Regions from separate parts of the Peribacillus sp. FSL R5-0717 genome, predicted to be linked through region 1. Evidence: a T-box and tRNA genes for the amino acid it is inferred to sense, from the RefSeq annotation. Region 1 holds a T-box; the other holds one or more tRNA genes.
The links. A T-box is a leader RNA that pairs with one kind of tRNA and senses whether it is charged. The one in region 1 lies ahead of argS (arginine--tRNA ligase), so its partner is inferred to be a tRNA-Arg.
Positions count from the first base shown of each region.

Region 1 (3,487 bases):
CAACGACAAAGCAAAGTATATGGCAGATCATCAATACCTTGGGGCCGTTCATCATTTTATGGTACCTAGCATATATAAGTCTTTCCGTTTCTTATTGGTTAGCTTTAATCCCAGCTGTGTTTGCTGCTGGATTCTTGACGAGAATATTCATCATTTTTCATGATTGTACGCATCATTCATTTTTCAAAGACCGCCGTGCGAATAGAATCGTCGGTACGATCATGGGTGTTTTGACTTTATTCCCGTTTGATCAATGGGGACATGAGCATTCTGTGCATCACGCAACAAGCGGTAATTTGGATAAGCGGGGTACAGGTGATATTTGGACCCTTACGGTAGATGAGTATTTGGCTGCACCGTTTAAACTTCGTTTTGCTTATCGTTTTTATCGTAATCCATTGGTCATGTTTGGTTTGGGGCCGATTTATGTTTTCCTTCTTAAAAATAGATTTAACCGTAAAGGTGCTAGAAAGAAGGAAAAAAATAATACGTATTTGACGAATGTATTAATCGTCGTTTTTGCGGCATTGCTTTGCCTGGCAGTAGGCTGGCAGTCGTTCCTTCTGGTACAAGGTTCCATTTTCATGATTTCCGGTTCAATCGGCATTTGGCTGTTTTACGTCCAGCACACATTCGAGGACTCTTATTTTGAAGAAAATGAAGAGTGGGAATATGTATTGGCAGCAGTGGAGGGAAGTTCTTTTTATAAGCTTCCAAAACTGATGCAGTTCCTTACTGGCAATATCGGTTACCATCATGTTCACCATTTAAGTCCAAGGGTGCCTAACTATAAATTGGAAATGGCGCATAATAATACGCAGCCTTTAGAGAACGTTCCGACGATCACTCTTGCGACAAGCTTGCGTTCACTCCGTTTCCGTTTATGGGATGAGGAATCCAAGAATTTCGTCAGTTTCAAGGACATAAAATATTTAACGAAAAAAAGTGTTCCCACTCAAATGAAATCTGAACTGTAACGTTCATGTATCATTCCAGACTCCCTTAATAATCCTCGGATTTGGGGAGTCTTTGTTTCATATAAAGAACTCGATAAAGGAGAGAACTTAAAAATGATTCGAATTGTCATTGCAGAAAATCAGCAAATGCTATTAGAGGCAATAAGTTCTCTACTCAATCTTGAAGAAGATATAGAAATTGTCGGGCAAGCCAGTAACGGAGAAGAAGCGATGGCTCTTGTACACCAATTACGGCCTGATGTGTGTATCATGGATATGGAGATGCCTGTAATTAGCGGACTTGAGGCAGCGGAAGCATTAAGGTCAGTTGAATGCAAAGTGGTCATTTTAACGACATTTCGAAGGACTGGTTATTTTCAACTCGCATTAAAGGCTGATGTAAGTGGTTATTTATTGAAGGATAACCCGGGTGAAGAGTTAGCCTGCTCGATTCGCAGCATAATGGATGGCAAGCGAATATACTCCCCGGAGCTTATTGATGGGCCTTCCAGCCATAATGGCCGGGAAATGGGAGTGTTAGGTCTGTTAGCCGATGATCCATCAAATATTGAGCAATCCATTCAAAGCGGCACAATGGGGACAGTACGGAAGTATTTTACGACGATCAAGGATAAAATGAAGTTACCGGCTGGTTAGGATTTGTTTCTTAAATTGTGTTGACACGTTTTTTTAAATTGTGTACGATGGATTAAATTATAATATTGAAAATTCTGTGATGAAGAGAGTAGTTCATTTTGAAATGGAAAGCGAGTTAGGGATGGTGGGAGCCTAATGCAGGTCGGATGAATGAAGCGCACTTTGGAGAAATTTCTTGAAACGTTCAGTAGGGAATATCGGGGAGTCACCTCGTTAACAATGGAAAGTGGCCGCAATTTGTGGCAACTAGAGTGGTACCACGGGAATTCATGCTCTCGTCTCTTATTTAGAGGCGGGGGCTTTTTTGTTTAGGAGGGAAAATGTCGATGAATAAACCAATTGCAGAATTGATTTCAACTGCTTTGAATAATGAAATGCCAGCAAGTGAAATAGAAAAATTAATGGAAAAGCCGAAATTGATGGAGTTAGGTGATGTCGCCTTTCCGTGCTTTACTCTTGCGAAAAAATTCAAAAAATCGCCTCAGGTGATTGCGTCGGAAATAGCTCAACAACTAAACAGTACGTTGATTCAAGAAGTGAACGTAGTGGGAGGTTATCTGAATATCTTCGTCAATCAACAGATGGTGACGGAAAACGTGCTGCAAACGATATTAAGGGAAAAGGATCAGTATGGTTCGATGCAGCCTGGACAGGGTAATGTCGTGATTGATTATTCCTCCCCGAATATTGCCAAGCCTTTTTCCATGGGGCACTTACGCTCTACGGTCATAGGGAATGCACTGGCCAACATTGCCGAAAAAAACGGCTATAATGCCGTTCGTATCAATCATTTAGGAGATTGGGGCACGCAATTCGGTAAGTTGATTGTTGCGTATAAGCTGTGGGGAGACAAAGAGGCAATCGAAGCTTCTCCGATTCAGGAATTATTGAAAATCTATGTGAAGTTCCATGAAAGAGCAGAAACCGATGAATCGTTGAATGAACAAGCACGCGCAAGCTTCAAGTCGCTTGAAGACGGGGACGAGGAAGCACTGGCATTGTGGAAATGGTTCAGGGATGCGTCTTTAAAAGAATTCGAGACGATTTATGATTTATTGGGCATCCGTTTTGATTCCTATGCCGGTGAAGCATTTTACAATGACAAAATGGATGCGGTTGTCGGGGAACTAAAAGAAAAAGGCCTGCTTGCCCTTTCAGAAGGTGCCTATGTCGTGCAATTGGAAGATATGCCGCCTTGTTTGATTACGAAAACCGATGGTGCGACACTTTATGCCACACGTGATTTAGCTGCTGCCATGTATCGTAAAAAACAGTATGAGGCAAAGAAAACATTTTATGTGGTCGGAAATGAACAATCCCTGCACTTTAAACAGCTCTTTAACGTCATTGAAAAAATGGGGTATGAGTGGTCAAAAGAATTACAGCACGTAGCATTTGGCATGATGCTAAAAGACGGTAAGAAAATGTCGACCCGTAAAGGGAAAGTCGTGCTGCTTGCGGATGTATTGGCAGAGGCGATCGAAACTGCAAAGCGCAATATTGAAGAAAAAAATCAAGCGCTTGAACAGAAAGAACTGGTTGCAAGACAAGTCGGTGTCGGAGCGGTAATCTTTAATGATTTAAAAAATAACCGCATGAACGATATTGATTTTTCATTAGAGCAAATGATGAATTTTGAGGGAGAAACGGGCCCATATGTACAGTACACATATGCGCGAATTTCCTCCTTGCTTGAAAAAGGTGATTTTAAAGAGCAGGCGATCCAATATGAAGCTTTAGGCGAATATGCGTGGCCAGTCATCCAGCTGCTGGAGCAATACCCGATCATTGTCCAAAAATCATTTGAACAAGCCGATCCTTCACAAATCGCGAAATTCAGCTTGCATGTATCGCGTGCATTCAATAAGTATTAT
Region 1 covers NZ_JBBOOF010000001.1:1,598,490-1,601,976, reverse strand. The annotation lists gene NYE65_RS07760 (fatty acid desaturase) at 1-977, shown strand, start outside; gene NYE65_RS07755 (response regulator) at 1,071-1,613, shown strand; T-box leader at 1,681-1,899, shown strand; gene argS (arginine--tRNA ligase) at 1,934-3,487, shown strand, end outside.

Region 2 (3,487 bases), 630 kb from region 1:
CGACTTTAATTAAGGCCACAACCTCATAAATGGACTTTAGTTCATAAATTACTTGCGCTTTGATTTGGGTTGTAATTTTTCCTGCATTTGAACTAAAGTATTTAACTTTTTTAAATACGCATTCTCCATTTCCAGTTGTTTAATTCGTTCTTCAAGCTCTTTAACCGAACCTTCAATTTGTTTGGATGGATTGATATCTTTTTTCATGGATGGTCTCCCCTTTTTCTTAGAAATTAGGGCATCTAATCCATAGGCATTAACATTTATTCTCCATGTCCGAATTAGCGCTGGAGATGAAATATTAAACCTTGCGGCTGCGTCGTAAGAAGATATACCCGTTTCATTCATATAATTAAGTACATCCATTTTAAACTCCGTAGAATAACTTGTATAGGATTTCTTAAATCCATCGACTCCTTGAATTTGGTATAAACGAACCCATCCTTGAATCATTTGATACGAAACTTCAAATATTTTTTGAAGATCCATATAGCTGTGCTTTCCTTCAAGGTAAAGTCGTGTAATGAATATTTTCTGTTCGGCAGAAAAATTAGCCATAAAAAACACCCCGTAAATGTTAGTTTGGTGTCTAACATTTACGGGGCAGTTCAATTTTACCTACAGTTTTTTTAGCTTGTACAAATTGAACGTTGCCCCAGGCACTGCTATTCCCGCAGGAGTCTCGCACACCCGACCCAATCAACTATGTTTAAAAATTCAGATAGAAATCTTTTTGCCTACAGTTTTTTATTTGAGAAAGTTGGAGTTGATTTAGAAATTCGCTCCCTTTCCGCCGACTGTCTGCCAAGTCGCATCAAAGCAAGCACTTTTGGTGTCTCGGCTGCCAATAATCCGGCAGTAGCGCTGTGCAAATTTCTTAAATCCAGTGAGGATTACAGTTAAGACCATAAAGACCTGAGCTGTTTATCGACCTAAACCACACAATATTCGACCGTTCATGAATTTTTTTAACCCTCACCTCACTGTTCGGTCTCCCATTCCCATTTTGTCGCAAAGGATGTTTTATAAAATTCCTTATAAAAATCCTTCGCAGAGCTCATTAAGTATTAGCTAGGCACAAACTTAAGTATTCCTTCCAGATAAACACCTTTTTCTTTTCGTTTACATTCCCTCAACTTTATTCTTCCTTCTTTTTCTAACTCTTTGGCTAATTGGACCACTTCTGTTCCATCTTCGGTTATTTCGACTGAGAAGAAATTGCCCCGAGTGGAAGTTTGAATGAACTTGAATAATCTATCTTTATTCATTTAAACATCTCCTTATTTATTACAAGTTCGACATAAATGGTCATCCACCTGCGATAAATATGAAATAAAAAATTTCATGGTTAAAAGGATGCAAATCAAAATGACCCTCGTTAGCTTAAACACCCAAAAAAGTAAAAAAGCCAAAACCTTTAGAAGGTTTTGGCTTTTTAAGTTAGTGTCCCAGGAGAGATTCGAACTCCCGACCGACGCCTTAGAAGGGCGTTGCTCTATCCAGCTGAGCTACTGAGACGTTTATGATATAAGTTGCGGTAAAACTTATGTATTACCTTAACTGTTCCCTTAGGACACTTCTTATTATAGTAGGATATCAAAAGGAAGTCAACGGTTTTTCAAAAAAAGTTTTTTTCTTTTTTTAAGAACCAGGAAGCGGGGAAAAACGCTTCCTGTTCATTATACATGAAGTCATTCCATTTGATAAGCATTTCTTAAATCCTCAACGATTTTTCCTTCAAGGTCATAATAGATGATTTCAAGTTGGTCATTTCCAATCTCCAAAATGGCGTATGTTTTCTCTTTTCGTCCCCGCGGCTGCCGTATGCTTCCCGGGTTGATGAAGAGCTTGCCGTCAATCCACTCTGAACCTGGAGCATGGGAGTGACCAAAGCAAATAATATCCGCCCCTGTCTCCTCACTTTTATAAGATAGGTTCATCAAGGTCATATTTATGTTATAGAGGTGTCCATGCGTAACGAAGAAACGCTTGCCTGAGATATTCTCCACAATATCATCCGGATATGCCGAATCATAGTCGCAATTCCCGCCAACGGCCAAAAACTCCGCCATGTGAGGATCATTTCTTTCCAACTCTGAATCACCGCAATGGATCATGGCGGCGACCTCTTGTTTATGACGTTCGGCAATCATGCTGATTTCATGAGTTAAGCCATGACTGTCACTCATTATTAGCACTTTCATCGTCACATTCCTTCTTCCCTTTTTAGAAATAGATCAAGTTTTTCATCTAGAGCCCTCAACGCGTTGGCACGGTGGCTGATTTGGTTTTTTTCCTCTTTTGTCAATTCAGCGTTTGTTTTGCCCTGTTCCTCTACAAAAAAGATGGGATCATAACCAAATCCATTCGTTCCTGAGGGCTGTTCCGTGATCAAGCCTTCCATCGTTCCCGATACCGTAATCGTTTCCTGGTTGGGTGACGCTAGTGCCAAGGCGCAATAAAATCTCGCCGTCCTAGCCTCTTTTGGCACGCCTTCCAGTTCGCGGAGGACTTTTTCCGTGTTTGCTTCATCACTCTTGGCCTCTCCAGCATAGCGGGCAGAATAAACGCCTGGACGGCCCTCCAATGCATCTACAATCAATCCGGAGTCATCAGCAATGACAAAGTGGCCTAGCTGATGGGCAATGGCCTCTGCCTTCAGGATCGCATTTTCTTCAAAGGTCGTGCCTGTTTCCTCCACATCCGGGGCATCCGCTACATCGAGAAGTGTTTTGACTTCATAACCTTTAGCAGAAAATAAGCTTTCGAACTCCTTGGCTTTCCCTTTATTTTTCGTTGCAATGATTACTGTCTTCATTTTCATTTCACCCTTTTTCATTTTATCGGCACAGGAGCTCTTTTGGGGCTGAGAAAGAATTTGCTAGTCATTCGTCATATGTAAAAGCCGCTTCTTCTCCAGTGCCAACGGACGGATTCAACTCTGCCTATCATGATCAACAACAGCCGCTGAACTTTCCAGATAAGTTAAGTCTAACACAACTCCCTCACCTGCAATAACCTGAAACTTATAAACTAACGTTTGTAATTTTCACTATGTTCAATATGGATATTAACTTTTATGTTATTTATTGAAGTCTTATCAAAGGAATTAATAATTTTATTATCCCACTTATTGACATGGTATCTGTATGCCTTTTCACTTATGTTAAAAAGGTCTGTATTGATTTTTTCCCCCGTCTCCAATGTCTTCAAAATATCTTGCTTAATTTTTATTTCTACCTTTTTTTCGATTTTTTCCATATCCAGGTTGTCTAAATTTCGTTTCAATATCCCATTTGCTTTAACTTCTAAATCATATAAGGGTTTCTTTTGTTGTTCCAATACTTTGATGTTTGTTTTGGGGTCCATGATTTCAACACTTACCTTTTGTTTATTCAGGGAAAAAAACATGACTGTCGCCTTATTTTCAACCCATTTCATACCAGTCAAATCTTGTTTACTTACGAACCCTTTATACTGTTGTTTT
Region 2 covers NZ_JBBOOF010000001.1:965,630-969,116, forward strand. The annotation lists one part of gene NYE65_RS04685 (IS3 family transposase) at 1-99, opposite strand, end outside; one part of gene NYE65_RS04685 (IS3 family transposase) at 99-558, opposite strand; gene NYE65_RS04690 (hypothetical protein) at 1,068-1,268, opposite strand; tRNA gene NYE65_RS04695 (tRNA-Arg) at 1,445-1,518, opposite strand; gene NYE65_RS04700 (metallophosphoesterase) at 1,692-2,204, opposite strand; gene NYE65_RS04705 (XTP/dITP diphosphatase) at 2,207-2,818, opposite strand; gene NYE65_RS04710 (Ger(x)C family spore germination protein) at 3,034-3,487, opposite strand, start outside.
Region 2: it encodes a tRNA-Arg, which carries the amino acid that the T-box ahead of argS (arginine--tRNA ligase) is inferred to sense. The anticodon was not compared.